Regions from separate parts of the Cupriavidus sp. MEYA8 genome, predicted to be linked through region 1. Evidence: predicted binding sites of a transcription regulator. Region 1 holds the regulator's gene; each other region holds the start of a gene.
The links. The regulator FNR, encoded in region 1, switches genes on or off when oxygen is low (the NO sensors DNR and NnrR bind a similar motif). The targets are predictions, from matches to a motif close to TTGATNNNNATCAA.

Region 1 (7,696 bases):
TTGCCTTGCCCGCCAAGCCCGGCGCCACCGCCACCACGCGCCTGGCGCGCGCCGGTGCCGCGGCCGCCGCCAAGGTTGGCCGCGTGCGAGGTCAGCAGCGTGGGGCCGTGGCTGATGTAGCCCATCGACGTCTTCATCGGATCCGGCTGGCCGCCGCGGCTGCCGCCCCGCGCACCGCCCTGCTCGTAGCGCGGCAGGCCGTCCATGCCGGTATGCATCGGCATGCCGGCAATCGCCGCTTCGGTACGCTGCTTGCGCCCGCCGACCTTGGTCGCGCCCTTGCCGGACTGCTCGCCCTTGCCTGGCACCTTCAGGCCGACGGCGGTCATCAGCGCCTTGACGTCATTGGGCTCGACCTCCTGCCAGCGGCCGCGCTTGAGGCCGCGCGGAAGCAGGAACTGCCCGTAGCGCGTACGGATCAGGCGCGACACGGTCAGGCCGACCGCCTCGAACATGCGCCGCACTTCGCGGTTGCGGCCTTCGGTCAGCGCCACGTGGTACCACTGGTTGACGCCCTCGCCGCCGCCGTCCGCGATGCGCAGGAAGTTGGCCTCGCCGTCGTCCAGCTTGATGCCGTGCAGCAGGCGCTGGCGGTCGGCTTCGGCCAGCTCGCCCAGCGTGCGCACCGCGTATTCACGTTCGACGCCGTAGCGCGGGTGCATGAAGCGGTTGGCGATATCGCCCGAGGTGGTGAAGATCAGCAGGCCCTCGGTATTGAAGTCCAGCCGGCCAATGGCGACCCACTTGCCGGACTTGATGCGCGGCAGGCTGTCGAACACGGTCGGACGGCCTTCCGGGTCCGACTGGCTGACGATTTCGCCGGCCGGCTTGTGGTACAGCAGCACGCGCGGCGGCTTGGTCGAGACCTTACGGTGAATCAGCTTGCCGTTGACGCGCACTTGGTCGGCCGGCAGGATGCGCTGGCCGATATGCGCCGGCAGCCCGTTGACCGAGACCCGTCCCTGCAGGATCAGCTCTTCCATTTCGCGGCGCGAGCCCAGGCCGCCTTCGGCCAGCACCTTGTGCAGCTTCGGGGCGTCGTCCTCGGCCGACAGCTCACGCACCGGCTTCGCCTTGGTGCGCGGGATGACCGTGTCTTCCTTGTCGTACTGCTCGGAAATCACGAAGCGGAACAGGTCCTCGCTGCTGGCCGCGGCCTTGTCGCCACCACCCTGGCCCTGGCCCTTGCGCTGGCCCTGCGGCTTGGCACCCTCCTTGCGGCGGCCCTGCGGCTGCCGGCCGGCAGCGCCCTGGCCCTCGGCCGGAGCGGCTGACTTGCCGCTGCGCGGGTTCGGCTTGCGCTTGCGGGGCGCCTGCTCACCCTTGTCCGCCCTCTCGGCTCTTTCGGCTTTCTCGCCGCTTTCAGCCTTGTGCGCCTTGTGCGCCTTGTCGGCCGGGGCCTGCGCCGACTGGCCGCCATCGCCCTGAGCCGGCTTGCGCTTGCCGCGGCCGCGCTGGGCACCGCGCCCGCCGGCCGCCGCTGGCGCCGGGGCCGCTTCCGCGGCGTCGCCGGGCATACCGGCCTCGGCGCCTTCGGCGCGGCCGGCATCGCGATCTTGCGTGGCCTGGCGGCGCGACGCCACCAGGTTCCTCAGCCCGCGGCGCAGCCCCTTGCGGCGGGGCGCGGCTTCGCTGCCCGATCCGGGTTCGGCGGCGCCGGAATCGGCGGGTGCGCCCGCATGGCGGGTGTCTTGCTCAACGGAATCAGACAAGATATTCACTATCGGATGTTGCATGTTGTTCAGTTCGGCACGCGTTCGTCGTGCTCGCTCGGGTGCGGCGAGGCGCCGTCTTCCGGCAGTTCAGCCCGTGCCCCGTCCGGATCGGAATCGGCAGGATTGCCCAGCTCGGTTGGTTCGCCTTCGGCACCCAGTTCCTCCGCCCCATGCTGGTGCGGCTGCAGGTCGAATCCGTTGGCGACTGCGCCGTCGGCGGACCCCTGGCCGGCGTCCGTGGCTTCGGGCTCGCCTGCGGCGGATGCCTCGGGCCGGGCCGGCTCGGCAAACGCCTCTTCATCGGCACTGCCAGGCTTGCCTGCCGCCAGCGCCTCGAAATCGATGGCCTGCTGGTCCAGCAGCGTTGCCTGCGCCTGCGCCTGGGCATCCTCGAGCGGGGGCAGCTCGTCCAGCGTGCGCAGCCCGAGGTCGTCCAGGAACGCCTTGGTGGTGGCATACAGGGCCGGGCGCCCCGGCACGTCGCGGTGCCCGATCACCTCGATCCAGCTGCGGTCTTCCAGCTTCTTGATGACTTCCGTGCTGACCGTCACGCCGCGGATTTCCTCGATATCGCCACGCGTCACCGGCTGGCGATAAGCGATGATCGCCAGCGTCTCCATCACGGCGCGCGAGTATTTCGGCGGCTTTTCCGGATTCAGGCGATCAAGGTATTCACGCATCTCGGGGCGGCTCTGGAAGCGCCAGCCGCTGGCCAGCGACACAAGCTCCACGCCGCGCGGGCGCCAGTCCTGGCGCAGTTCCTCCAGCAGCACGCGGACGGTGTCCGCGCCGACGTCGTCGGCGAACAACCGTCGCAGATCATTGACGCGCAAAGGCTCCTGCGCGCAGATCAGCGCCGTCTCGAGGACGATCTTCGCCTCTTGGGTATTCATGTTGATGGTGTGCAGCCTGTCTTTGCACCTGCTCCCGGACGGATCCGGGGCACCGGAGATTTTGGATACAGCGATGCCAATGCCATCGCCATCTCATTGCGCAGCTCACCCGGATGCCTGCTGCATCCAAGCCGTGCACTTCCCTTTCTTTGCATCGAGTTGCCGGGTCACTCCGGCAGGAGATCGTTCGCATGCCGCCATGGGCCGGTCAGCGAACCTCTTGCGTGGCGCGTCCGCACAACGGACGCCGCTGTCGGCGAACTGAACGCCTCGGACGCAAGAAAAACGGGTATCGGGAGCAAGGCCGGCATCTCCAACACCGCAGTGCCAGCCGGGCTTTTGAACCAGATCATTTGATCCGGATGGACCGTGGGACGGGCCGGGAATCGAACTACCAACACTCCCCGCCGCCCTGGGCGCACCTTCTGGCAGGAAGGCCGCTGGCGCTGCTCGCCGCTGCTTACAAAACACCGCGCGATACCGCAATGCTGGCGATTGTATGGCATTCCCGCCCTCGCCCGCAACCACCATCCGACGCGCCGAGCGCCGCATACGTCTCAAAAGACCAGGCAGAAACCCTGCTCTGCCAGCGAATGTGGCAACAACACCGCGCGCGCCAGACCAAGGGCCCCGAACACCATGACCGCCACGCCCGCGCCCACGCGCACCGCGCGCCGCCGCGACAGGCTGCGCAGGTAGCCGGACAGCCCCGACAGCACCAGCAGGTTGGGCAGCGTACCGATGCCAAACACACCCATCACCAGCGCACCGGAACCGGCATTGCCGGCGAGCAGCGCCAGCGTCAGCGCTCCATAGACCATGCCGCACGGCACCAGCCCCCACGCCAGGCCAACACCATAGCGCCTGGCAAGCCCCCCATGCGCACGCACGAAGGTGGGCATGGCGCCGCCGCCCAGCCGCCCAAGCTGCCGCGCCAGCACGCTGCCTGCCCGCACCGCCAGCCGCTCGAGCCACGCGACGGTAAAGGCATTGCCGCGCAGCACGCGCCAGCCCGACCACAGCAGCATGGCACTGCCGGCACCAAACAACCAGCGCTGCAACGGCAGGTAGTCCTGCTTCCACGCGCCGGCGCCAATCGCGCCCAACAGCGCGCCAAGCAGCACATAGGTCGAAATCCTGCCCAGGTGCATTGCCAGCAACTCGCCGGCCCAGGCAGCGCGGCTACGCACGAAGGTCAGGGCCGCGACGCCGCCACGCGGCTGTTCAACCGCCAGTGCGATGCCGCCACACATTGCCGCGCAGTGCACGCCGCCCAGCAATGCCAGCATAAAAACGCTAATTAGTACACCAAATGGCAAATCTGACTCCCTGCCTCATCACATCGCACGGTAAAATGGCGGGGTCGCGCCCTCGCATCCACTCTTGCAGGTTCCAATTGCTCACCTCCATTCCAATCACTGAGATGTCGCCCCGTTGCTCCACTTGCGCGATGGGGCAACTGTGCCTTCCGGTTGGCATGTCCCAGCAAGACCTCACCAAGATGGACACGCTGGTGCAGGAACGCATCCGGGTCCATAAGGGTGAGACCTTGTATCGCATGGGCGATCCCCTCACCGCGGTTTACGCCGTTCGCTTCGGCACGCTGAAGACCCATGTCACGACCGAAGACGGCCGTTCACAGATTACCGGTTTCCACCTGCCAGGCGAAATCGTCGGCCTCGACGGCCTCGGTGAGATGCAGCATGCCTCGGACGCCACCGCGCTGGAAGATACCGAGGTCTGTGTAGTCCGCCTTGGGGACCTGCAGACGCTGTCTGCAGACCTGCCTTCGCTGCAGCATCAGTTCCTGCGGCTGATGGGCAAGGAAATCACGCACGACCAGATGATGCTGGTGACACTCGGTTCGATGCGCGCCGAAGAACGCCTGGCCGCTTTCCTGATCAACCTGTCTGAGCGCCTGTCGGCGCGCGGCTACTCGTCGACCGAATTCGTGATGCGCATGAGCCGCGAGGAAATCGGCAGCTACCTGGGCCTGAAGCTGGAAACCGTCAGCCGCCTGTTCTCGCGTTTCGCTGAAGCCGGCCTGATCCAGATTCGCCAGCGCCACGTCAAGCTGGTGGATCTCGCCGGCATCAAGCAGCTCTACAGCCGTAGCTGCTGACCCTTCCCACCACCCGCCGCTTTGCGCCTGCGCCGCGCGGGGCGGCGCAGGCATCGGCATTCACTCCAACTCGTCGGTATCGCTGAGCCGCGTCGGCATCGTGTACAGCGTCAACCCGCTGGACAGCGCGCAGAAGATCCACGCTAGCAGGAAGCTCATCGTGTAGATCGATTCGCGCGACGCCTCGATCGGATGCCCGAAGAACTTCAGATCACCGGGGTCCACGACCGAGAACACCGTCGCGGTGGCGAAGCCCGCCATCAGGAACCCGGGCCACAAGACCCACATCAGCCAGCGCAACCTCATGGCTGCCTCGCTGCGCTCGGCTGAGGCCGCACCGCCTCGGCCTTCTCGACCACCAGTCCATGGCGCGCTGCGCCCTGCACCGGCACGTCAGGATGCGACGACGCAAGCCAGATGGTGACGCCGCACGCCACCATCGCGACCAGCGGGCCGCTCATCAACAGCCACGGCCACGGCTCTTTCCACCACGGATTGCCTTGCTGATTCATCATGCCCCCTTGAGTTCTGCACCGAGCGCCTGGCGTCACAGGTCGCGCGGCACGATAAAGCTGGTGCTCTGCCGGATCTCGGCGTTGCCCTGCTCCGATCCTTCGCTGGTCACCGTCACGCTGATCTTGTGCGTACCCTGCGCCGCGTCTTCGATCGGCACGCGTATGCGGATCGGCAACAGCCGGTTCGAGGTCGGCGCCAGCGATTCGGCCTGCTTGTCATATTCGACCGTCAGGTGCTTCAGCTCGTCGCTGTCGGCTCGCACGCTGATATACATCGGCCCCTCGGTCGTGTTGATCAGCTGCAGGCGATACACATTCTCGATCCAGCGGCCTTCGACCTCCCGGCCCAGCGCGCCGCGGTCGCGGATGATGTCCACCTTCAGCGGCGTGCGCAGCGCGATCGAAGCCACAAAGCCAGCGAGCAGCGCGACCCAGATCACGGAATAGATGATGACACGCGGACGCAGCAGGCGCTTGCGCGATGCTGCCGCGGACAGCGCCTTGCGCATGGCATTCTCCGAAGTGTATCGGATCAGCCCGCGCGGGTAGGACATCTTGTCCATGACCTGGTTGCAGGCGTCGATGCACGCGCCGCAGCCGATGCATTCATACTGCAGGCCATCGCGGATATCGATGCCGGTCGGGCACACCTGCACGCAGATGCTGCAGTTGACGCAATCGCCCAGGCCCGCCTGGCGATGGTCGGTCTTGCGCGAACGGCTGCCGCGCGGCTCGCCCCGGCCGACGTCGTAGGTCACGACGTAGGTGTCGCGGTCGACCATCACGCTCTGGAAACGCGCATACGGGCACATGTACTTGCACACCTGCTCGCGCATGAAGCCAGCGTTGCCCCAGGTGGCGAACGCATAGAACAGCATCCAGAACGTCTGCCACGGGCCCAGCGACAGGCTCGCCAGCTCGCCACCCAGCTCACGGATCGGCGCGAAGTAGCCGATGAAGGTGAAGCCGGTCCACAGCGCGATCAGTACCCACAGGAAGTGCTTGGTGGCCTTGATACGCAGTTTGCGCAGGCTCCAGGGGTCGCCGTCGAGACGGATGCGGGCGATCCGGTCGCCTTCGATCCGCCGCTCGATCCACATGAAGATCTCGGTATAGACCGTCTGTGGACAGGCGTAACCGCAGAACAGCCGCCCGGCGATCGCCGTGAACAGGAACAGCGCCAGCGCCGAAATGACCAGCAGCACGGCGAGATAGATGACATCCTGAGGCCACAACACCAGCCCGAAGATGTAGAACTTGCGTTCGCCAAGGTCGAACAGCACGGCCTGGCGTCCGTTCCACTGGAGCCAGGGCGTGCCGTAGTAGATCAGCTGCGTGAAGAGGACCAGCCAGACGCGCCAACTGGAGAAAGCGCCCGTAACGGAGCGCGGATAGATCTTGCGGCGGACCTCGTACAGCGTTTCATCCGAGGTCTCGGCAGGCGCAGCGGCCGACCGCTGGCGGTCGGCCGCCCGGGCCATTTCTTCGGTCCCGGGTGCGTTCATGGATGGTTTCTCCTGCGGGCGGCCCGCGCCCGCTCAGATGAGTCGCCTGTCATTGGCCGGCACCCCCGCCGGTATTCGACAGACCCCAGACATAGGCCGTCAGCATGCGGATCCGCTCTGGCGTCAGGATCTCTTCATGTGCCGGCATATGGTTGTTATGCCCCTTCAGGATGGCGTCGACGATGCTGCCTTCCGAACTGCCATACAGCCACACGTTATCGGACAGGTTCGGCGCGCCCAGTGCCTGGTTGCCCTTGCCGCCGGCACCGTGGCAAGCCGCGCAGGTCGACTTGAAAGTGCTCTCGCCACGCGAGGCGCGGATGGGATCCGAAGACAGCCCCGACAGCGAGCGGACATACTGCGCCACGTCGCCTGCCAGCTTGCCGTCGATGGTGGATGCGAACGGCGGCATCACGCCATTGCGGCCCTTGGCAATGGTCTGCTGGATGGTCTCGGGTTCGCCGCCATACAGCCAGTCGCCGTCCGTCAGGTTGGGAAAGCCGCGGCTGCCGCGCGCATCCGAACCATGGCATTGCGCGCAGTAGTTCAGGAACAGCCGCTGGCCAATTTCGCGCGCCTGCGGATCTCCAGCCACCTGCTTGACATCCATCTTCAGGTACTTGGCATAGATCTCGTTCTGCATCTGCTCCTGCGCGGCACGATGCGCGGCCAGTTCGCCCTGCGTCGAGAACTTCAGCACGCCTGAGTACTTGCCCAGACCCGGATACAACACGAGGTAGACCAGGCCGAAGATACAGGCCAGCAGGAACATCCACATCCACCAGCGCGGCAGCGGGTTGTTCAGTTCGCGCAGGTCGTCGTCCCAGACGTGGCCGGTGTCGTCGCCCCCGCTGGCGGTCTTGGTGATCTTGCGTTGCGAGAACAGCAGCCATACGCACCAGACGATGCCGACGAGCGCGATCGCGGCAATGTAGTAACTCCAGAA
Region 2 (7,696 bases), on a different replicon from region 1:
CATCCGGCTTAACATACGCCTTCGGCCGGTGTGCGCGCCGGCCGGCGCTGTCTCCCCCGACAACCACCAACAACAAGGAACCAGACATGAAGCTGCAGTCCGCCGCGCGCCTGCCGGCATTGGCCATGGCCGCCGCAACCGCCGCCGCGATAGCCATCACGATGCTACCGGCCACCATCGGTAGCGCCCATGCGGCCGCGGCGCAGCAGAAGACCCAGGTACCGGGCTATTACCGCATGGTGATCGGCCAGCTGGAAGTCACCGCACTGTACGACGGCTACATCGACCTCGACCCGAAGATCCTCAAGTACACCAGCGCACGCGAGGTGCAGAGCCTGCTGGCACGGATGTTCGTCGAGTCGACGCCGGGCATGCAGACGGCGGTCAATGCCTACCTCGTCAATACCGGCAGCAGCCTGGTGCTGGTCGATACCGGCGCAGCGGCATGCTTCGGTCCCACGCTCGGGCGCATTGGCGACAACCTGCGCGCGGCGGGCTATGCGCCGGAGCAGGTCGACGCGGTGCTGCTGACGCACCTGCACGGCGACCATGCCTGCGGCCTCGCCGCGAACGGGCAGCCGGCCTTCCCCAACGCGACGGTCTATGTCGACAAGGCCGATGCCGACTACTGGCTCAACGAAGCCAATGCCGCCGCGGCGCCGAAGGAAGCACAGGGGCTGTTCGCGATGGCACGCGCCGCGGTCGCGCCATACCAGGCGGCGAACCGGTTCCGCACGTTTAACGGGGGCAGCGGCGGCCAAGGCGGCAGCGGCGCCGAACCGATCCCGGGCGTGCGCGCGCTGCCCGCCTACGGGCATACGCCGGGCCACAGTGGCTACCTGTTCACCTCGGGCAAGGACAGCCTGCTGCTGTGGGGCGACATCGTCCACAGCCATGCGGTCCAGTTCCGCCGTCCGCAGGTGGCGATCGAGTTCGATACCGACAGCCATGCCGCGGTGATCACGCGCAAGCGCATCCTGGCCGATGCGGCCAAGGGCAAGCTGTGGGTAGGGGGCGCGCACCTGCCATTTCCGGGGCTGGGCCATGTGCGTCGCGACACGGCCGGCTATACCTGGGTGCCGGCCGAGTACGGGCCGATCCGAGCGGATCGATAGCCCGGGGCGCACGCCGCGCTGTTCGCCATGCCTGGGGAAACGCTCAGGCCGATGGCCGCAGAAATGGGTACGCTTGCCCGCTGCGGCACCTTGGCCGAGGGCATCGCGTTCTTCGACGTGCTGTTCCTGGCCCCGCCCGTAGCGGGCTGCCGCAGCCGGGGCGCGACCACGCCGACGCATGGCGCGCCGGGCGGCCGCTGTTCAGGTTGGTACGCCGGGGAGTTCTCGCGCAGATGGGCGCGGAGTGAGGCGCGAGGATCAGTCGGGACTGGCCGGTACGGCTCAGGGCCGGCGCCGCTCCATTGCCACCATCGATGGCGTAAAGCCGAGCTGGCCGAAGAACGCCGCTTCGGAAGAGCGCGCCGCGCGCAGCACCCAGGTGATATCGGGATCGTTGCCCATGACGTGGCGCACCAGCGAGCGGCCAATGCCGCGCCGGCGGTGGCTCGGGGCCACGGCTACCATCGACAGGAAGCCGTCGGAGACGTCGTCGCACAGGGCCCGGGCGAAGCCGACGATCTCGCCGCCTTCCACCGCCACGGCCACGCGCTGGGAATTGGCCACCAGCCGCGCGAACTTGTCGGGACCGCCTATCCGGTTGGACCAGCCATTGGCGATCAGTAGTTGTCTGGCTGCCTCGATGTCATCGGGCAACAGGTTACGGATTTCCATTGGCGGCTCTCCCAGTAAAGCATGTACGGCCCCTCGCCGCCCCTTGCCACCAGGGGCGCCGCGAGTCGAGAACGGCACGGGAACCCGCGCCGCACAATTGGCGGAGTGTAGCGAGCGGGCGCGGGCGCGTCAATTTGGCTTCCGGGTGGGTGGGGGTGCCGCTCACGCCAGCGCGCCGGCGGGGTATCATGGCCTGCATGAACGCCCCCGTCTTCTCCTCAGCCCATCCGGCCGACCAGCTCGCCGAATTTTCTGACGCAGATGCAGCGCTGGCGCGCATCCGCGAGATCTACGACGCCTCGGTCGGCGCGGTGCGCGCGCGCTTCGATGCATTCGCCAGCGGCAAGCCGCTGCCCTCGGCCGCGCACGCCTGCTATCCGTACCTGGGGATCTCGGTCAACATCGAGACCATGGTCACCGACAGCCGCCCCTCCTGGGGCACGGTGGCCTACCCCGGGGTGTACGGCACCACGGTGACCCGCCCCGACCTGCTGGCGGACTACTACCGCGACCAGATCGAACGGCTGATGCGCTACCACCGCGTCCCGGTGGTCGTCGGCCTGAGCCGGCGCCCGATCCCGCTGCCGTTCGTGATCGAAGCCTCGACCACCGACATCAGCTACACCCAGGCGCGCGAGCTGGAGGCCTCGTTCGTGCTGCCCGAGCTCAGCCGCATCGACGACGGCATCGCCAACGGCACCTACGAGCCGATCCCGGGCGAGGCCTGGCCGCTGTCGCTGTTCCCGGCCGAGCGCGTGGACCTGGCGCTGCAGCGGCTGTACCACTACACCGGCACGGCGCCGCAGCATGTCCAGCGCTTCGTGCTGTTCACCAACTACCAGCGCTATGTCGATGAATTCGTCGCGCTGGGCCGTGCGCTGATGAGCAGCAGCGACGGCGGCGGCTACACCCGCTTTGTCGAGCCCGGCGACGTGGTCCAGGACCTCGGCGGCGCCGAGCCCGAAGACACGACCCGCCCGCGCGCGCTGCCGCAGATGCCGGCCTACCACCTGGTGCGCGAGGACAAGCTGGGCGTGACGCTGGTCAATATCGGCGTGGGCCCGTCCAACGCCAAGACCATGACCGACCATCTTGCCGTGCTGCGCCCGCATTGCTGGCTGATGGTCGGGCACTGCGGCGGCCTGCGCCGCTCGCAGCAGCTGGGCGATTACGTGCTGGCACACGCCTACGTGCGCGACGACCACGTGCTCGACCACGACCTCCCGCCCTGGGTGCCGGTGCCGCCGATCGCCGAGATCCAGGTGGCGCTGCAGGAAGCGGTGGCGCGCGTCACCGGCCTGTCCGGCAGCGAGATGAAGACGCGCATGCGCACCGGCACCGTGGTCTCCACCGACGACCGCAACTGGGAGCTGAAATCCAAGTCGCTGTATGCGCGCTTTAACCAGTCGCGTGCCATCGCCATCGATATGGAAAGCGCCGCGGTGGCCGCCAACGGCTTCCGCCTGCGCGTGCCCTACGGCACGCTGCTGTGCGTCTCGGACAAGCCGCTGCACGGCGAGCTCAAGCTGCGCGGCATGGCCAACGCGTTCTACCGGCAGCGCGTCAGCCAGCATATGACCATCGGGCTGGAGGCAATCCGCATCCTGCGTGAAAACGGTGTCGAGCAACTGCATTCGCGCAAGCTGCGCAGCTTCGACGAGCCGGCATTCCGCTAGGCTGCGACGTTCTTTCTTGCCCAAGCAAAAAAGGCCGGCTCCCGACGGGGCCGGCCTTTAATTTTTTACTCTCGCGTTGCCGCTCAGAAGCGATAGCCCACGCCCATGCTGAACAGCCACGGGTCCAGGCTCACCTTGGACACTTTGACGTCGCCGGCCTTCACATCGCTCGACAGCCAGATCTTCTTGATGTCGGCATTCAGGAACCAGTTCTTGGTCAGCTTGTAGTCCATGCCGATCTGCAGCGCCGGCCCGACGCTCCAGCTGTCGAGCTGCAGCGCGTTGTTGGCGAGGTTCTCGCCCCAGATGCGGGTGAAGTTCAGGCCCGCGCCGATATACGGACGGAACGTGCCATTGGGAATGAAGTGGTATTGCACCAGCAGCGATGGCGGCAGGTGCTTGAAGGTGCCGATCTTGTTGCCGTCGAGATAGACGTTCTGCTTCTGCGGTACGGTCAGCACCAGCTCGGCGGCGATATTGGGGGTGAAGAAGTAGGTGACGTCGAGCTCGGGGATCCACTTGTTGTTGACCGTGATGCGGTCCGATGCCCCTACGCCGCCAACCGGGTCCGAACTGTTGGCCATGTCGAGGTAGGTGCCGCGCAGGCGCACCATCCAGTTGCCTTGTGCATCGTCGGCGGCCATCGCGGGCGCGGCGAACGCGCCGAGCATGGCGCAGGCGGCGATGGCGGAGCAGGTGACCCGGGTACGGAGAGAGAGCTTGTTCATGATGTTTTGTCTTGGTCTGGTAAGGAGTCCGCGGACAGTTTGGCCGAGCGGGTTTGTGCGGACCTTGATGCAGAACAAGTCGAGAAGCCGCCACACAGGTGCGTCGCGATCGCGCGACAGCGGAGTTGCGGCGCTAATCCTCCGCTAATAACCACATGCGGAATCATTCGTGGCAAGCCGGCGCGCCAGCCCTTACGCTGTGCAGGAGATCAGCGCCCGCGAGCTTCCACGCAAAGGCGGGCGCCGTGGCACCGGGCATGTCGTGGGCGTCCGCAAGGGCGTCTTTCCGGGTGTGCCCCGTGGGGGCGGGGCACACCGGTTTTCTTCGGATCCCCTTGCGGCGAGCGCCGTGTCAGGCCACGTCGGCTTCGTCTGCCGGCCGGCGCGGTGCCGGCTCACGCCCGAGACCACCGCGCGCAGCGACGCCGTGACCGGGTTCACGTCGATGCCCGCGCCGAAGCCCGTCGGCGAATCTCCCACCCGCACTTCCCATAGCAAGCCGCGCGCGCATCGGCGCCGGCGGTCATCGCGTGCTCGTGGTAGTCCATCACGCGCACCGGCAGGTCCACATCCGTCACGGCGCTCCGCCTCGACCGAAGGACGGTCGCATGTGCGCTGAAAGGATGAGTTATGCGCGGGTCCGTACGTTATCCCTCAGTCATCTGGCCAGTATTGCGCTGGCACCTTTGCACCTAGGCTGGTAGCGCGTGAAAGAACACGGGGGAACATCATGAAACTGAGAACGTGGGCAACCTGGCTGGCAGGGACTGCCATGACATTCTTGCTGGCCGCCTGCGGCGGTGGGGGCAGCGGCGGCTCGAGTTCGCCCTCCACGCCTGCCGCGACCACGCCGCTGACCTTCACCGTCAAGATGAGCACGACCTCGGGCGAGGTAGGCGTGGGCCGCACGCTCACCATCAGCGCGCTGGCGGTGGACAGCAACGGCGTCGATGTCAGCGGCAATACGGTGTTCACCTGGAGCAGCGCCGACAATGGCATCGCCACGGTCGAACCGGTCGCGGCCACGCCGGCCAATGCGGTGGTGCGCGGCATCGCCACCGGTACCACCAACGTGCAGGTGGTCGCGACCGTCAGGAACGCCGACAACACCACCACCACGCTGCCTGCGCAGACCGCCACCATGACCGTGGTGCCGGCTTCCGCGGTCAGCTACAGCCTGTCGATTCCCCATACCAATCTGTCGATGAGCGACGGCCAGGAGCTGCCGGTCAAGGTGTCGCTGGTCGACAGCAACGGCAATGACGTCTCGGCCAGCGTCAACAGCTGGGCGTGGGCGAGCAGCGCCACCGCGGTCCAGGTCACGGCCAGCCAGAACAGCGCCACGCTGAAGGCGAGCAACAGCTCGACCACCGCGGCCGTGACGGCTGACGTGTCGGTGTCGGTCACGGCGCCGGATGGCCGCGCGATCGGCGGCGTCATCGTGGTGACGGTGGCGAAGAACGGCTCGGCCACCTATCGCGTGGTGACCACGCGCCTTGGCCAGCCGGTGGATGCGCTGCAGGTGCTCAACGACCATCCGGCCAAATTCACCTCGCGCGTGCTGCGCAACGACGGCCAGGATGTCACGGCCGACTTCGACGGCACCTGGACCTACACCGCCACCTCGCCGACGCTGTCGACCGCCGAAGCCGCGGGTACGCACGATGCCACGGTCAGCAGCAGCCTGGCCAAGGGCACCGGCCCGGTCCAGAGCACGCTGACGGTGACCGCCGTGAGCACCAAGCTGGCCGTGCGCCCGGCTGCCGCCCTGTCCGTGACCGAGAATCCGACCTGGACGCTGGTCGACGACAACCAGCAGCCGCTGACGCTGCTGCTGATGCCGGCGATCCCGGTGGAAGTGACCGCGCGCATGAAGCACCTGGGCGATGATGCGCAGTACACCGCGTGCAAAGACTGGGCGTGGGAAAAGACCGGTCCAGTGTCACTGACGCCTAGCATGCTGATGTTGCCGCACCAGGTGCGCGCGACGGGCACCGCCGCCGGCGACTTCACCATCACCGCGACCTGCACGGTGGTGGCGGACAACACGCCGCTGAAGCTGGTCTTCGTCGGTACCGTCAAGTAAGCAGCAACGTTCCCGCGCGCAAGTGAAACGCCCTCCGGTCCGGAGGGCGTTTTGCATTGGTGCCTTCCCAAAGCGTACCCATTTCTGCGCAGCAAGGAAGAGTCGTATTGCGCGGCCAATACAGCCCGCGAAACCACCAGGTGAGCCCACGTCCTGCCAGTGCCGCGGCCCGCACCGACCACGTTCCGCACCCAAAGCGTACCCATTTCTGCGTGCCGCTTCACAGTCCTTCATTGCCGCCGGTGTACCCCATCAGCCCGCGCCAGACGAGCGTATCCCGCTGCCTGCGCATGCCGCGCAAGCAGTCGGCGTACCCGTTTCTGCGTGAAGGAGCCCAGAAGGGAGATGGAGGGGAAAATACGCGCCGTTCAGCGCTTGCGCACGAAGCGCACGACCTGCTCGGCGGGCTTTCCTTGCGCGCCAGTGGCGTTGGCGGTGTTGGAGCCGCAGGTGTTGCAGCCGCCGTCGTCGCAGCCGCTGGTGCAGCCCGAGGCCGCCTGCGGCGCCAGCCACCGCACCAGCCGGCCGCGCCAGCCGCTCGCGGCGGCGCCGCCCAGGCGTGTCGCGAGGGCGGCCTTGACGCGCTCGCGCGTGCGCGGCGCATAGCGCGCCAGCACCGAGACCGCGCACGCCAGCACGATCAGCGGGACCAGCAGCGTTTCGAAGGCGTGGTAGAGCGTCATGGCAGCGATGGCGTCAGCTGAACAGCAGCGCGACGCGGTAAGTGACAAACGCGGCCAGGTAGGCCAGCCCGGTCAGGTACACGATCGATCCTGCCATGACCTTCCACGAGTTGGTCTCGCGGCGGATCACCGCCAGTGTCGAGATGCACTGCGGCGCGAACACGAACCACGCCAGCAGCGCCAGCGCGGTGGCCAGCGACCACTGCGCGGCGATCATCGGTGCCAGCTGCGCGGCCATGGCGTCTTCACTGCCAGACAGCGCGTACACCGTCGCCAGCGCGCCCACCGCCACTTCGCGCGCGGCCAGGCCAGGCACCAGCGCGATGCAGATCTGCCAGTTGAAGCCCACCGGCGCGAACACCTTCTGCAGCGCATGGCCGATCATGCCGGCAAAGCTGTAGTCGATGGCCGGCGCGGTCGCGCCTTCCGGCGGCGCCGGGAAGGTCGACAGGAACCACAGCAGCACGGTCAGCGTCAGGATCACCTTGCCCACGCGCGACAGGAAGATCCGGGCACGCTCCCACAGGCCGATGGCCACGTCGCGCACATTGGGGATGCGGTACGACGGCAGCTCCATCAGCAGCGGATGGTCGGTGCGGTCGCGGCGGAAGAACTTGAGCGCATAGGCCACCACCAGTGCGCTGACGATGCCTGCCACGTACAGCGCAAACAGCACCAGCCCCTGCAGGTTGAACAGGCCCATCACCGTGCGTTCGGGGATAAAGGCGCCGATCAG
Region 3 (7,696 bases), on a different replicon from region 1:
GGCATGATGTTCCTGGCGCGCGTGTTCTACACGCTGCGTTTCATTCCCGGCATGTTCTTCGGCTTTGCCTCCTACTTCGCCACGCTGTTCGGGGGCTTCGGGCCCACGCCGGGCGATCCCGTCGCCGCGCTGGGTGCCGTCATTGCCATGAATGCAATGGGCCCGGCCTATGCCTGGATCAAGGCGCGCTACTCGGCGCCGGAAAGCCTGGTCGAGCGGTCGTGGCAGGCGCACAAGCGCGAAGCCTGAGCCGCCATCGCATCGTCATCATCGCGGCTGCCCGCGCGGCGACAGCACGGGGCAGCCGGTCTTTCCGGGGGAACGGGCATGGAACACAAGGGCATGGAACACAGCGGCATGGAAAACAGCGGCATGGAAAACAGCGGCATGGAAAACAGCGGCATGAAACATACGATTGAAGTCGACCCCTGCGGCGGCACCTCGCGCAGGGCTTTCCTGGCAAGTTCAGCAGCGCTGGCGGGCAGCACGATCCTGGCGCCCGCAAGCGCCGAGGCGGCGCAGGACGCCGCGCCCGCGGCGCGCGGCGTCCTGGCGCATTCGGATGCGGGCATGGTCACCAGCCCGCATGGGCTCGCCAGCCAGGCGGGACTGGAAGTGCTGAAGGCAGGCGGCAATGCGATCGAGGCAGCGATTGCGATCGGCGCGGTGCTGAGCGTGACCTATCCACATTTCACCGGTCTGGGCGGCGATGCCTTCCTGGTGACCAGCGACCGCGACGGCAACGTGCGCTCGTTCTCCGGGATCGGGCAGGCCGCCGCCGAAACGCCGGGCTACAGCGGCGCCATCCCGTTGCGCGGGCCGGGCGCCGCGCTGACCGCGGCCGCGACGGTCGCGATCTGGGACCGCGCCTATGCCTTCGGCAAGAGCCAGTGGGGCGGTACCCAGTCATGGTCGACGCTGCTGGGGCGCGCCACCGAGTACGCCGCCAACGGCTTCCCGGTCACGCCGTCGCAATGCTTCTGGCAGGAGTTCCGCGCCGCGGACCTGCCGGCCTGGGGCGGCTTCGGCCGCGTGTTCGCCCCCGACGGGCGCATGCCGAAGCCGGGCGAAATGTTCCGCCAGCCCGAACTGGCGCGCACGCTGGAGCGGCTGGCGACGCAGGGCGGGCGGGAGTTCTATGAGGGCGACATCGCCGGCCGGCTTGCGGCAGGGCTGGCGCAGGCCGGCTCGCCGTTGCGCGCCAATGACCTGGCGCGCTGCCAGGCACGCGAGGAAGTGCCGCTGCGCGTGGCCTACCGTGGCGGCGAACTGCTGGGCCTGCGTCCGCCCACGCAGGGCGTGACGACGCTGGAGATCATGGGGATCCTCGACCGCTTCGACCTGTCGGCCGTGCCCGAGGGCAGCGCCGACTACTACCACCTGCTGGTCGAAGCCGTGAAGCTGGCGTTCCTGGATCGCAATCGCTACGTCGCCGATCCCGATTTCGTCGACGTGCCGGTGGACCGGCTGCTGTCGCGCCGGCACCTCGATGCGCAGGCGCAACGCATCCGCATGGCACGGGCCATGCCGTGGCCGCATGTGTACCAGCCCGGCGATACGGTGTACATCGGCGCGGCCGACCGCGAGGGCCGCTGCGTCAGCATGCTGCAGACGGTGTATTTCGACTGGGGCAGCGGCGTGGTGGTGGGCGACACGGGCGTACTCTGGCACAACCGCGGCGCATCGTTCAGCCTCGATCCCGCCAGCCCCAACGTGTTGCAGGGCGGCAAGCGGCCCTTCCACACGCTGAACCCGGGCATCTACCTCAAGGACGGCCGCCCCCGGCTGCTATATGGCACGCAGGGCGCCGACGGACAGCCGCAGACGCTGGCGGCGGTGCTGACGCGGATGATCGACTACGGCATGGACCCGCTGACCGCGCTCGGCCGGCCGCGCTTCCTGCTGGGCAAGACCTTCTCCGACAGCCGCGACAGCCTCAAGCTGGAGCAGGACGCCGGCAGGCAGGTGTTCAGTGAGCTGGCGGCGCGCGGCCACCAGCTGAGCCCGATCCCGGCGCAGAGCCAGCTGGCCGGGCATCCGGGCGCGATCCGGATCGGACCGAAAGGGCAGCTTGCCGGCGCGCACGACCCGCGCAGCGACGGACGCGCGCTGGGGCTGTAGCCGGCGCGGTGCTAGCCGCGCCCGCGCAACGGCTTGAGCAGGTGCGACAGGCCGTTGTGGTCGAGCTCGTGCATCAGCGCCAGCAGCCCGCCAATCTCCCCTGGCGGGAAGCCTTCGCGGGCGAACCAGTTCAGGTAGTTGCCCGGCAGGTCGGCAATCACCGTGCCCTTGTGCTTGCCATAGGGCATGGCGACGCTGACCAGCCGCTTCAGTGCGTCGGAATCGAACGGAGTCATGGTGGCGTCAAATCGGCAGGGCGCTACGCTACCACAGCTTGCGCCCGCCGGTCCGCCACCGGTCCGCGCGTTAGCGCGCGGGGACTGGCGTCAGGCGCCGTCGAGGAAGCCGCTGCGCTGGCCCAGGCGGGTGCCGAGCGCATCGGGGGCCAGGCTCATGCTGGCGGGATCGACGGCGCCGGCAGGTGCGGCTGCCTGCATCGGGTCGACCGGGGCCGGCGCCATGCCCGGTTGCGCGGGCTGGCCTGCGGGTGCGTACGGGCTGGCTGCGCCCGGGGCCTGTGCGACCTGGGCGGATGGTGCGGACGGTGCGGGGGCCGGCATGGCTTGCATCGGTTGCGCGGACGGCGCCGGCTGGGTGGCTTGCATCGGTTGCGTGGCTTGCATCGGCTGGGCCGGTTGAAGGGGCTGGGCCTGCTGTGCGAACAGCGGGTAGGACGCGACCATCGCGCCAGCCATCAACAGGGATTTCGCCAGATGTTGCTTCATGCGTGTACCTCCAAATTAGCCTTCAGGCATGGGAAAGACCACTTTAGCGCCGAGGCACCTGACATTCTGTTTGTTTTTGCAACGGTGATTTACCAGCCTTGCCAGGCACGCGTGAGCGGGTTAATTACGCGCGCGATGCCAGCGCCACCGCTTGCCCCTCCACCCTGAGCCCGAAGTGCGCGTGCTGGCCGACGGGGAGTGCGACAGCGCGCCGGGGCGCCACCAGCGCCGCAAAAGCGCCGGTGCGGTTACACGTTGCTACGTGCCTAACCTTCTGCGAACACCTGCCGCCGCGGCGCACCGTTACATTGCCGGCCAGGAGGACATCACCATGCGAAGCATCCTGGCCGCCTGCGCTCTGGCAGGCATCGCAGTCATGGGCCCGGGCACCGCCCAGGCCCGCGTCAACGTCGATATCGGCATCGGCATTCCCGGCTATGCCGTGGCGCCGCCCCCGGTCTACTACGAGCCGGCGCCGGTCTACGTGGCGCCGCCGCCGCCGGTGGTCGTGGCGCCGGCCTATTACGACGACTGGCGCGAACAACGATGGCGGGAGCGCAAGTGGCGCGAGCGCGAATGGCGCGAACAAAGGCGGCGCGAGCGTGAATGGCGCCGCTGGCACGAAGACCACGACGACTGAGTGATGCTGGTGGCAGATGGCGCCTGCCGTCCGTTTCTTGTCGCTTTCCGTGCCGGCCGGATTAAGCGCGGGTTCCGGCCGCCTTGACTCGGGTCAAGGCCCAATCGGTCTTGCGGCCTAGACTGGATGCAAGCAAGACCGAAGCGAGGGCATCATGGCCTACGACAGCATCCTGGTCCACCTGGACGGCAATCCACAGTCCTCCCGCCGCCTGCACCTTGCCGGCCGCCTCGCCAGCGCCGCCGGCTGCCCGCTGATCGGCTTGCTGGCCGGGCGCGTGCCCGACCCCGGCTGGTCCTACCGCATGGACAATGCCCAGCGCTGTCTGGCCGAAGACCAGGAACGCCGCCGGCTGCAGCGCGAAGACATGCACTGCGCCTTCGAGGCCGCCACCCGCGAACTGGGGGTCGTGGCCGATTGGCGCGCGGTCGATCGCGACCCCGTCACGCTGGCGCTGCGCGAAGCGCGCGAGGCCGGGCTGATCGTGTCCGGCCAGTACGATGGCGACAACGTCGAAGGCCCGGTGGCCCGGCAGCTGCTGGAAGCGCTGCTGCTGGAATCCGGCCGGCCCACGCTGGTGGTCCCGTGCGCCGGCGAGTTCAGCACCATCGGCACGCGCGTGCTGCTGGCCTGGAACGGCGGCCGCGAGGCCGCGCGCGCCCTGCACGACGCGCTACCACTGCTGGCTGGCGCGCAAGTCCGCATGCTCGGCGCCCATACCCCCGCCAAGGAGCTGCGTGCCGATGCCACGCCGGTCAGCCACGCGCAGCGGGTGCTGGAGCGGCAGGGCGCCTCGGTCGAAATCGAGCACGGCCCCGGCGGCGCTGACCTGACCATTGGCGAGCTGATCCTGTCGCGCGCCGCGGACTTTGGCGCCGACCTGATCGTGATGGGCGCCTACGGCCATGGCCGGCTGCGTGAACTGGTCCTCGGCGGCGTGACCCGCGTGCTGCTGCAGTCGATGACCGTGCCGGTGCTGTTCTCGCACTGAAGCGCGCGCCGCCGCGCGCCTGCGGCAACCTCCTTGCCGGCTCACTTCAGCTGCGCAGCAAATTCTTCCAGCTGCGTGATGCAGGTATTCCAGCCCTCGTGGAAGCCCAGCTCTTCATGCTGCTTGCGCGTGGCTTCGTCCGGATGCATCACGCGCGCGGTGTAGCGCGTGCCATCGTCTTCGTGGCGACGGCGCGTCTGGCAAGGAGAAAAATGCAAACGCCCCGGCAATGGCCGGGGCGCGAGTTGGCAGGTGGAAATTTATTGCTGGCGCACGTATGCCGCCAGCGCGCGCACTTCTTCCGGCTTCAGGCTGGCAAACGGCGGCATCGGCACCGCACCCCACTTGCCGCTGCTGCCGCCGCGGATGCTGGTTTCGAGCTTCGCCTGGGCCTGCGCATCGTTCTTGTAGCGCACGGCGACCTCATGGTAGGCCGGTCCGACCACCTTCTGCGTCACGCTGTGGCAGCTCAGGCAGGCATTCTTTGCCAGCAGCCCCTGCACGTCGACGCTCGCGGCAGCGGCGCCGGGAGCAGGCGCCGCTGCAGCCGGCTTGCCGGCCTTCTGCGCGATCGCCACGATCTCGGGATCCTTCGCCTTGGCCGAGCCATAGGCCACGGCCAGGTAGGCGCCGAGCTGCTCGACTTCGGCATCGTCGATCGGCGCGCCGTAGGCCTGCTGCATCTTCTTCATCTCGGCGGTCCACTGCGCCAGGCTTAGCCCGGGCGGCTGGTAGGAGACGTAGTCGGCCGAATGGCAGATCGCGCATTTCTGCATGGCGATGCCGTAGCCCGGCAGCCTGGCGGGCTTGAGCTTGACGTTTTCCGCCGGCAGCTTGATGTCCTGCGGCGCGGCGCCGGCATGGCCGGCACCGAGCAAGGCGAGCGCCAGCAGCGCGGGGGCGATGGTTGCTTTCATGGCGCGTTCCTCAGGCGATGGTGACCGGCGTGGCTTCGATGACATTGCGGCGGTAGCCGGCGGGGTTCCAGTTGGCCTTGGCCGGCTGGGTCTCGCCCTTGTTGCTGGTGGCGCGCACCATCAGCACCGCGGGGCCCTTGCGGGCGAACTTCACCGGCAAGTGCCACGCGCGGAACGAGAAGCGGCCCAGGTCCTCGCCGAGCTTCGCCGCCTGCCAGTTCTGCCCGCCATCGACGGAAACCTCGACCGTGCGGATGCCCGAGCCGCCGTCGAAGGCAATGCCCTTCAGCTCGACGGTACGGCCGGCCGGCAGCCTGCCGCCGTTTTCGACGCTGGTGATAAAGCTGCGCACGGCCAGCGTCGAGATCGGCCGCGTCTTGGCGGCCGGCGTACCGGGGGCCACGCACTGGCAATCGTTGTCCGGCACGCGGTAGCCCTTGGTCATGAAGAACGCGTCATGGCCCTCGAACGGGTGGTCAAGGACTTCGATCTCGGACAGGTGCTTGATCCAGTAGGTGCCGAAATACCCCGGCACCACCAGCTTGAGCGGATAGCCGTTGAGCAGCGGCAGGTCTTCGCCGTTCATGCCCCAGGCCAGCAGCGGCTCGCCGTTCATCGCATGCGCGATATCGAGCGACTTGCGGAAGTCCGGCGTGCTCGGCAGCACCGGCGTATCCATGCCGTTGAAGGTCACCACCTTGGCGCCAGCCTTGATGCCCGCATGCTCCAGCACCTTGCGCAGCGGCACGCCGGTCCAGCGCGCATTGCCCATCGCGCCGTTGGCCAGCTGCGCGCCGAACACGCGCGGCTCGCCGAAGCCGCGGCTGTTGCCCGAGCACTGGTTCACCGCCACCACCTCGACGGGATCGGCCAGCTTCTTGAGCTCGTCCAGCGACAGCCGCAACGGCTTGCCGACATGGCCGCCCACGCTCAGCCGGTAAGTGTTCAGGTCTACCGACAGCGGGATGTTGGCCAGGTGATAGCGCACAAAGAAGGCGTCGTTGGCCGTGATCGGCCCCTCGTTGAACGTGGAGAAGGGCGTTTCCAGGTGCGGCGGGCGGGTGCTGACGCGCACCAGCGGGCGCTTGCCCGGATAGCGCACCAGCGGACGCGGGCCGTCGGCGAGCGTGACGCCGTCGGTCGCCTTTGCGGCAAGGGCGCCGAGCGGCGAGGCGAGCAGCGCGAGCCCGCCAGCATGGCGGACGAAGCGGCGGCGGGTGGGGCCAGGCTGGGGGGCGCCGGCAAGGCCGGCGGGCGTGTTCTTGTCTCGCATGGGGGCGTCTCCTTGGCGCTCGCGGGGGCGTGCGCGATGCGTTGTGGCGCTCACTTTGCGCCTGCGACGTTAGCTTGTGAAACGGGTTTTCCTGCTAGCTGTTATCGATTCAGTCGATATAGGGGCCGCCCGGCAATGGCCGGAGAAACCGCTTGCGTCGCAGTTTCCATTTCCCTACACTTACCAAAACGTTTTTGTTAGCGGAAATTCATAACATCTGAGGCGAACTGCGCACAGACGCAGCGGCTGGCCGCCGGCCACCGCACAACGCCCGTACACCAAACGAGGAGCCTATTCATGTCCCACGCCGCCCCCGCGCCGGTGGACGAACTGCTGCCATGGCGGCGCCTGTTCGTCTTCGGCCTCCAGCATGTCCTTGTCATGGCCGCGTCGCCGATCGCGTCCGTGTTCCTGATGAGCAAGGCGCTCAACTTCCCGCCGGCGCTGGCGGTGCAACTGCTCAGCGCCACCTTCGTGATCTGCGGCCTGGGCACGCTGCTGCAGTCGCTCGGCAAGCGCGGCATCGGCGCCAGGCTGCCGTTCGTGATGCTGCCCGGCGGCGCGCCGATCGTGCTGTTCATCCTGATCGCACAGCAGACCGACGTCCAGACCGCGGCCGGCGCGGTGATCCTGACCGGCGTCTTCTACTTCTGCGTGCTGCCGGTGTTCCGGCGCTGCCTGCGCTATTTCCCGCCGGTGGTGGTGGGAACGATGCTGCTGCTGGTGGCGATCAACCTGGCGCAGGTATCGGGACGGCTGATCGCGGGCCATCCGGCAGCGGGCACCACGGTCGATCCGCTCAACCTGCTGCTGGCGTTTGCCACCATCGCCTGCACGGTCGCCGCGTCGCGGCTGCTGACGGGCATGCTCGCGCAGCTGGCGATCCTGCTCGGATTGCTGGGCGGCGCGCTGGTGGCGGTGCTGACGGGTGCCTTCCAAGTCGGCCATGTGTCGATGACGCCGGTGATCGCGCTGCCCACGCCGTTCCCCTTCGGCATGCCGACCTTCGACGTGGTGGCTGCGATCCCG
Region 4 (7,696 bases), 1.3 Mb from region 1:
GCCAACGGCCTGAACCTGGGCATGCTGCTGGCCTTTGCGGCGCTGATGGGTTTTGGCGGCTCGTTTATCTCGCTGCTGATGTCCAAGACCATCGCCAAGTGGTCCACCGGCGCGCAGGTCATCACCCACCCGAGCACCAGCACCGAGCTGTGGCTGGTGCAGACGGTGGAAAAGCTGGCGCAGCGCGCCGGCCTGCCCATGCCCGAGGTGGCAATCTACGACGGCGAACCCAACGCCTTCGCCACCGGCGCAACCAAGAACAGCTCGCTGGTGGCGGTGTCCACCGGTCTGCTGCAATCGATGTCGCACGAGGAAGTGGAGGCGGTGCTGGCGCACGAGGTCGCGCACGTGGCCAACGGCGACATGGTCACGCTGACGCTGATCCAGGGCGTGGTCAACACCTTCGTCATCTTCCTGGCGCGCGTGGTCGGCTACTTCGTCGATTCGATGCTGCGCAAGAACGACGAAGAATCGAGCGGCCCCGGCATCGGCTACATGGTGACCGTGATCGTCTGCGAGATCGTGTTCGGCATCCTGGCCAGCATCATCGTGGCGTGGTTCTCGCGCCAGCGCGAATTCCGCGCCGATGCCGGCGCATCGGGCCTGATGGGTTCGCCCACGCCGATGGTCTCGGCGTTGCGCCGCCTGGGCGGCCTGGAGCCGGACGGACTGCCGCAGAACATGCAGGCCATGGGCATTGCCGGCGGCAAGTCGTGGATGGCGCTGTTCTCCAGCCATCCGCCGATCGAGGAACGCATTGCCGCGCTACAGTCGGCCCGCTGACCTGAGGCTGGCCTCGCAAGCGGGGCTAGTCGAGCACCCTGCCGCGCAGCGCCTTGACCTGGCTGCGCTGGCTCTTGCCTTCCAGCCTGCGCCGGCGCGATGCCAGCGTCGGACGCGTGGCGCGCCGCACGCGCGGCGGCGTAGCCACGCTGCGCACCAGTTCATGCAGGCGCCGCACCGCTTCGTCGCGGTTCTGCTCGAGGCTGCGGAATTGCTGCGCCTTGATCACCACCACGCCGTCGCGCGTGATGCGGTGATCGTGCAGGGCCAGAAGGCGTTCCTTATGGTCGGGCGGCAGCGAAGAGTCCCGCACGTCGTAACGCAGGTGCACGGCGTTGGATACCTTGTTGATATTCTGGCCGCCCGCGCCTTGCGCGCGGATCGCGGTGATCAGGTATTCGTGGTGGGGAATGACTAGCTCGTCGACCATGCTGCATCATAGCAAGCCGGCCCCGCGCCGGACCGCACCTAGCGCCACGAATAAGCCAGGCCGATGCCATAGGTAATCTGGTTGCGCGTGCCGCGCTGCGTGACGATCGGGCTGTCGGCCGCGTCGCCGGCCAGCCGCTGCGCGTAGACCATCGCGCCGCCATACCAGTGCTTGTCGAACTGGTAGATCATCGCCAGCCAGCCCGTAAACTGCTCCAGCCCGCCGCCCGGGCTGTAGACGGGCAGGCCGCTGGCTGCCGAATCCGCCGGCGTTACGCCGAAGTAGGTACGGTTGAAGCTGCCGCTGACCCAGGTCGCGCCCAGGCCCATGCCCGCGTAGATGCGCTGGTGCAGCGGCATCCAGAAGGTGCCGGTGGCGGTGACGCGGCTGCCGCCGTAAACGATGCCGGCATTGGTCATCACGTTGATGCCGCCGCGCAGCCGCCACGGGACGCGGCCAGGGTTCAGGTATTCATAGCCGATGTACCCGCCCGCCTCCACCGTGGTGTCGATCTCGTGCACCTGCGCCACCACCGGATCGTCGACATTGTTGCGGCCCAGCCGCAGCCCTACCGCCGGCCCCCACTGGAATCCCGTCAGGCCGCCGAAATTGAACTGTGCATACGGCCCATACCATTCCAGCAGGCGGCCGCCCGGGGTCACGTAGCGCACGCCGGGCACCACGCCGATCATGCGGTCCTTGCCGCCGGCGAACTCGGTGGTAGAGCCGACGCCGAGGCCGACCATGTTCGGCAGCGATCCTGGCAGGCTGACCGGCGCGGCCTCGCCGGGGTGCGCGGCCACGGCCAGCGCAATGCCGGCCAACGCGCCGCGCAGCCAGCGCGGGAGGCTTGTCGAGATAACCATGACAGGGCATTCGGGACAGGGTGTGGTCGGGTGAATCTATCAGCATGGCCGTGGCGCAAGGTGGCGGGACCGTCATGAAACTTTTTGCGCCGCGAATTAAGTGCGCGCCGATATCCATGCCAGCAGTGGCGATATCCATACCTGGCAGCCTCGATCATTCCTTATCTGGCAATGACACATCGAGTTCTTTGCCTCTTATTCCGGATAGCACATGATGAGTTCAGCTTTCGCTGACCTCCGCCCCCTGCTGCTGCGCACCGCCTCGCACCTGAGCGCGGTGCTGGCGGCCAGCGCGCTATCGTTGGGGCTGCTGCTGTGGGTCACGCTGCAGGGCTTCCGCAAGCTGTTTTCGCACTACCTCGCCCGCGGCGAAGCGCTGCGCGAACTGGCCGAGACCGACGCGCTGACCGGGCTGGGCAACCGCCGCGTTATTCGAGGCGCGTTTTGCCATCCGCGGCAGCAGCACGGCGAATTCCTCGCCGCCGATGCGCGCCCGGCACGTCGATGGCCCGCACGGTCGCGCGCATCACGTCGGCCAGCTTCTTCGGCACGCGGTCGCCGCTGGCGTGGCCCAGTTGTCGTTGACGCGCTTGAAGCGGTCAATATCGACCATCAGCATCGACATCGGCGTCTTATCGCGCAGGCTGTGGTTGTGCGTTGTTGTTCTTCGCGGCGGTGGTGGCGGCGGCGGAGGAAAAGCGGGAAATCCGGATGGGATTGGCGCGCCCGGCTGGGATCGAACCAGCAACCCCTGCCTTCGGAGGGCAGTACTCTATCCATTGAGCTACGGGCGCACAGAGACGGTTTTTTAAACCGGTATTGCGGGTACAGCAATGCAGCGCGCGAATGCCGCCGCAGGAAAGTCGCATAGGATACCGCGTTTGCCCCGCGCCGTCCATGCGGGCCTCTCCGGAGGGTCCGCCTTACGTCTCGCAACCGCCGCTTTTGGCACTGGCGAAGGGTGGAATGGGGCTATAATCGCCAGCTATTTGCGTCAAATCGTGCCCCTCACGCAGTCGACCAGGATCAAGGCTTTGCGGCTTGGTTTCGGCGACAATCCGGGGCCCGGCCCGGGAGACACTCCGAAGTGCGCAAATAGCGACAGACCCGAGCCAGGCAATGGCCGCAAGGCAGCATGGGGCGGACTTCTGTCGGGTCCCTGCGGGCCAGGTAGTGGTCAGACTAGGGCCAGATAAAGCAAGCCGAGGGTGAGCGGCCAGAAGGTTTCCTGCAAAACTGAGAGTTCTGTATGAGCGACGTCCACAACGAACACCACGAACACGAGTCTCCCATCAAGACCCCCAAGCAGCTGATCGCTGTGGTGGTCGCGGCTTTCCTGGTACCGATCCTCGTGATCGTCCTCCTGGTCAACTTTGTGGGACACGGCTCCACTGAAAGTGCCGGCACTGCCACCACCGCGGAAGCCGTCAACGACCGCATCAAGCCGGTCGCGTCGCTCGAAATCAAGGACCCCAATGCACCGCGCGTGTTCAAGACCGGCGAACAGGTCTACAAGGAAATCTGCGCGGCCTGCCACGCCACTGGCGCGGCGGGAGCGCCCAAGTATGGTACTGCCGGCGACTGGAGCGCGCGTATCGGCCAGGGCTTTGACGGCCTGATGAAGTCGGTGCTGGGCGGCAAGGGCGCAATGCCGCCGCGCGCCGGCAGCACGCCTGACGACTACACCGATTACGAACTGGCCCGCGCCGTGGTCTACATGGCCGACGCCGGTGGCGCGAAGTTCCCCGAGCCGCCGGCACCGGCTGCCGCTGCCCCGACGACCGCTGCGGCGCCGGAAGCCGCTGCGGCTGCTGCTGCGCCCGCACCGGCCGCACCCGCTGCTGCGGCTCCGGCAGCCGCTGCCGCGGCGCCAGCTGCGGCGCCAGCCGCTGCGTCGGCCGACGTCGGCAAGAAGGTCTATGACCAGGTCTGCGCCGCCTGCCACGCCGCCGGCGTGGCCGGTGCGCCCAAGTTTGGCGACAAGGCCGCCTGGGCGCCGCGCCTGAAGGAAGGCATGGACGCGGTCCACAACTACGCACTGAAGGGCAAGGGTGTGATGCCGCCCAAGGGTGGCTACGCCGGCCCGGACGCCGACGTGATCGCCGCGTCGGACTACATGGCGAACGCAGCCAAGTAAGGCACGACTGCGCCGCAAACAACAACGCCCGCGAAATTCGCGGGCGTTTTTTCATGCCTGGCGGCGGTTACACGACGCGCGAGTAGCGCGCCCGCGGCACGATGCGGATCGGTTGCGCGCCGTCGTTGGCGGACCGGCGAGTGCCTTCGCTTTCGGGCCCGGCGACCGCCACGCGTGCGGCATCGTCGCGCAGGTAGCGGTCGAACGCCATCGCCACGCGCCGCACCAGCAGGCGTCCCAGCGGCGTGACCGTGATGCGGGCTGGCTGGACCTGCACCAGCCCGTCGGCCGCCAGGGTGGCAAGGTCGGCCAGTTCGGGCGCGAAATCGGTGCCGAAGTCAATGCCGTGGCGCCGCTCCAGCGCGGGGATATCCAGCACGCCGTTGCACATCAGCGCGCCGATCAGTTCGCGGCGCAGATGATCGTCGGCGGTCATCTCCACCCCGCGCGCCAGCGGCAGGCGCTCCTGGTCCAGCGCGCCGTAGTACTCGTCCAGCGTGCGGGCGTTCTGCACGTAGCGGCCCGCCACCGCGCCGATCGCCGAGATGCCGAGGCCGAGCTGGTCGTAGCCGGCGTGCGTGGAGTAGCCCTGGAAGTTGCGCTGCAGCCGGCCTTCGCGCTGCGCCACGGCGAGGTCGTCATCGGGCAGCGCGAAGTGGTCCATGCCGATATAGACGTAGCCCTCGGCGGTCAGGCGTTCGATGGTGGAGACCAGGATGTCGAGCTTCTCGCCGGCAGGCGGCAGCGCGCTTTCGTCGATGCGCCGCTGTGGCTTGAACACATGCGGCAGGTGCGCATAGCTGTAGACCGAAAGGCGGTCGGGCCGCAGCGCCAGCACCTGGTCGATGGTGCGGCCAAAGCGTGCGGCAGTCTGGTGCGGCAGGCCGTAGATCAGGTCGAGGCTGACCGAGCGGAAGCCCAGCCGGCGCGCGGCGTCGACCACGGCACGGGTCTCTTCGTACGACTGGATCCGGTGGATGGCCTGCTGCACCTCGGGATCGAAATCCTGCACGCCCAGGCTGACGCGGTTGAACCCAAGTTCGGCCAGTAGCGCCATGCGCGCGTCATCGACGCGGCGCGGGTCGATCTCGATCGAATGCTCGCCATCGGGCGGCAGTTCGAAATGCTCGTGCAGCAGCGCCATCACGCGGCGCATTTCTTCGGGATCCAGGAAGGTCGGCGTGCCGCCGCCCCAGTGCGACTGGAGCACGCGCCGGCGCGTGCCGAGCCGCGCGGCCAGCAGCGCCATCTCGCGGCCCAGGTAGGTGACGTAGCGGGCGCTGCGGCCGTGGTCGCGCGTGATGATCTTGTTGCAGCCGCAGTAGTAGCAGATGTTCTCGCAGAACGGGATATGCAGGTAGAGCGACAACGGCGCGGGCGCATCGGCACGGCAGGCGGCCAGGGCGTCGTGGTACAGCGACAGGTCCGGGCCGTTCCTGAAGCGGTCGGCAGTCGGGTAGGAGGTGTAGCGCGGGCCGTTGCCGTCGATGCGGCCGGCGAGAGCGCGAAAGTCCGACAGCGCGCGGCGGTCGGGCGCAAGGGTAGTCATGGCAAGCGGGTTCATGGGGGGCGCGGGGGGAACGGTGTTTGACAGCCCATGCTAGGACTGCGCGCCGCGCGTTGCGTTGATCGTCGTCAAGCGCGGCGTTGGCACGGCACGGGTGCGCAGGCGCCCCGCGTCACACGGCGGTAATACGTGGCGGATACGCTGCGCGCCGGCGCGACTTGCGCCCCCTTTTCCTATTGCGCGATGCCGATCCCGGACACCCTGCCCCCTTCCCTGCCGTACCTACCGCTGCGCCGACGCCTGCTGGCGGCCGGCGCAGCGGTCCTGGCGCTGCCCAATGCCCCGCTGCTGGCCCAGTCTCCCGCGCGCCGCACCGTGGTGGTGGGCCACCTGATCGACCGCGGTAGTGCGCAGGCGGACCTGGCGCGCGACTACCTGGCCGGCGCCAAGGTGCTGTTCGACGCGGTCAATGCCGCCAACGGCCCGGTACGGATCGCCCACGTGGTGCGCAACGCCGATCCCGATCCGCGCCGCGCGGTGGCCCAGGCGGTGGCGCTGGCCGACAGCGAGCACGCCGAGCTGCTGTTCGGCGCCGGCGACCGTCTCCTGCCGGCGCTGGCGTCATCGGCCGAGCTGGTCCGGCGCGGCGTGCAGATTGTGGCGCCGCTGTCGGGCCTGGCATTGGCAGCGGACAACGTCTGGTTCACCCGCGCCGACTACCAGGCCGAACTCGACGCGGCAGTGCGGCAGTTGCGCAGCTATGGCCTGAGCGCGATCGCGCTGGCGGTGGCGCCGGACTTCGCCACGCCATCGCTGGCCCGGCTGGAGGCGCAGACCGGCACGCGCGCGGTGCCGCTCGATCCCAAAGCCGACCCGGGTGCCGACGCTGCGGCACGCCGCATTGCAGCCGCCCGCCCCGGCGCCGTGATCGTCGCGGGCGATACGCTGGCCTATGCCGGACTGGGCCGCGCACTGGCGGCGCAGGGCTGGTATGGCTTCCTGGTCGGCCTGTCGTCGGTCAGTGCCACGGCCGCGCGCGAGATCCTGGGTACCGGCTACGCCGGCGGCATGGTGCTGACCCAGGTCGCGCCCGGCCCGCAGCAGGCCACGCTGCGCGTGGTCAGGGAACACGTAGCGCGCATGAAGCAATACCTGGATGAGCCGCCGTCCTCGGCGACGCTGGCCGGCTATATCGGCGCCGCATGGCTGGCACGGGCGCTGGCCGGCGTGCGCGCCGGCGGTGCCGCCGAGCTGCGCCGCGCACTGCAAGGCCGTGTCGACGTGGGGGACTTTACCCTCGACTTCAGCCACGGCCAGCGCGGCTCGCAGTACGTCACGCTGGCGGTGTCAGGCGCGCGGTAGCGACAGGCGCGCGCGCCGCGCATTCTCGACCAGGTTGACCACCGCGCGCCGCAGCTCCGACGGCCACGCCAGCAGCGGCTGCGCCTGGCCGCTGAGCGCGACCTCGTGGCCGCTGTCGGCGGCGTCGTCGACCACCGCCTGCAGCAGGGCGAGCACGTCCAAAATTGCCCCCGCACGCTGGCGCGGCGGGGGCCAATTACAGGGAAAAGCCAGACTTGATGTCTGGCGCGGCAAGACCCGGGCAGCCCCTGCCGCCGCAAGCCGCACACCGTGAAAAGCGCAGAGCGGCACAACCGTCATGCTAAGGACAGCGGCGCGCGCGGTCTTGTCGGCCTGGTAGGGTTTTGTATCGGGCTTCGTACCTAAGATCAGCCGGCCGCCGTCTTGCCTGGGCCGCCGAGCAGCGCCTTGAGCGCGCCGAGCCGGTCCTTGGGGCTCATCGCCGGAGTTTCGTCCTTGGGTGCCGGCGCTTCTTCCAGCTTCATCTCGCCGATAAAGCGCGACGGCTGGCAAGAGTACGTCTCGCGCGCGCGCTTGCGCTTCTTGCACCAGCTGATCTGCAGGCTGCGCTGCGCGCGCGTGATGCCGACGTACATCAGCCGGCGCTCTTC

Region 2: the regulator FNR is predicted to act here: its motif matches at 4,256-4,269, upstream of AC5WJ1_RS21805 (OmpW/AlkL family protein).
Region 3: the regulator FNR is predicted to act here: its motif matches at 3,570-3,583, upstream of AC5WJ1_RS18595 (universal stress protein).
Region 4: the regulator FNR is predicted to act here: its motif matches at 5,842-5,855, upstream of hemN (oxygen-independent coproporphyrinogen III oxidase).

Annotation. Positions count from the first base shown of each region.
Region 1 covers NZ_CM181221.1:2,188,084-2,195,779, forward strand. The annotation lists gene rluB (23S rRNA pseudouridine(2605) synthase RluB) at 1-1,736, opposite strand, end outside; gene scpB (SMC-Scp complex subunit ScpB) at 1,742-2,608, opposite strand; gene AC5WJ1_RS10130 (sulfite exporter TauE/SafE family protein) at 3,166-3,927, opposite strand; gene fnr (fumarate/nitrate reduction transcriptional regulator Fnr) at 4,005-4,730, shown strand; gene AC5WJ1_RS10140 (hypothetical protein) at 4,791-5,036, opposite strand; gene AC5WJ1_RS10145 (FixH family protein) at 5,033-5,242, opposite strand; gene ccoG (cytochrome c oxidase accessory protein CcoG) at 5,278-6,750, opposite strand; gene ccoP (cytochrome-c oxidase, cbb3-type subunit III) at 6,800-7,696, opposite strand, start outside.
Region 2 covers NZ_CM181222.1:1,028,566-1,036,261, reverse strand. The annotation lists gene AC5WJ1_RS21820 (MBL fold metallo-hydrolase) at 87-1,115, shown strand; gene AC5WJ1_RS21815 (GNAT family N-acetyltransferase) at 1,398-1,787, opposite strand; gene AC5WJ1_RS21810 (AMP nucleosidase) at 1,976-3,463, shown strand; gene AC5WJ1_RS21805 (OmpW/AlkL family protein) at 3,547-4,191, opposite strand; partial or broken gene AC5WJ1_RS21800 (alpha-isopropylmalate synthase regulatory domain-containing protein) at 4,579-4,769, opposite strand; gene AC5WJ1_RS21795 (hypothetical protein) at 4,964-6,277, shown strand; gene AC5WJ1_RS21790 (DUF6587 family protein) at 6,646-6,960, opposite strand; gene feoB (ferrous iron transporter B) at 6,974-7,696, opposite strand, start outside.
Region 3 covers NZ_CM181222.1:322,611-330,306, reverse strand. The annotation lists gene AC5WJ1_RS18620 (DUF1097 domain-containing protein) at 1-249, shown strand, start outside; gene ggt (gamma-glutamyltransferase) at 403-2,121, shown strand; gene AC5WJ1_RS18610 (DUF3820 family protein) at 2,133-2,357, opposite strand; gene AC5WJ1_RS18605 (hypothetical protein) at 2,448-2,846, opposite strand; gene AC5WJ1_RS18600 (hypothetical protein) at 3,178-3,486, shown strand; gene AC5WJ1_RS18595 (universal stress protein) at 3,641-4,477, shown strand; partial or broken gene AC5WJ1_RS18590 (SRPBCC domain-containing protein) at 4,519-4,659, opposite strand; gene sorB (SorB family sulfite dehydrogenase c-type cytochrome subunit) at 4,738-5,394, opposite strand; gene sorA (SorA family sulfite dehydrogenase catalytic subunit) at 5,405-6,667, opposite strand; gene AC5WJ1_RS18575 (uracil-xanthine permease family protein) at 6,965-7,696, shown strand, end outside.
Region 4 covers NZ_CM181221.1:3,491,529-3,499,224, forward strand. The annotation lists gene htpX (protease HtpX) at 1-783, shown strand, start outside; gene arfB (alternative ribosome rescue aminoacyl-tRNA hydrolase ArfB) at 809-1,213, opposite strand; gene AC5WJ1_RS16410 (MipA/OmpV family protein) at 1,252-2,079, opposite strand; gene AC5WJ1_RS16415 (hypothetical protein) at 2,508-2,630, opposite strand; tRNA gene AC5WJ1_RS16420 (tRNA-Arg) at 2,798-2,873, opposite strand; gene AC5WJ1_RS16425 (c-type cytochrome) at 3,329-4,216, shown strand; gene hemN (oxygen-independent coproporphyrinogen III oxidase) at 4,284-5,765, opposite strand; gene AC5WJ1_RS16435 (ABC transporter substrate-binding protein) at 5,967-7,085, shown strand; gene AC5WJ1_RS16440 (hypothetical protein) at 7,071-7,241, opposite strand; gene AC5WJ1_RS16445 (UvrD-helicase domain-containing protein) at 7,454-7,696, opposite strand, start outside.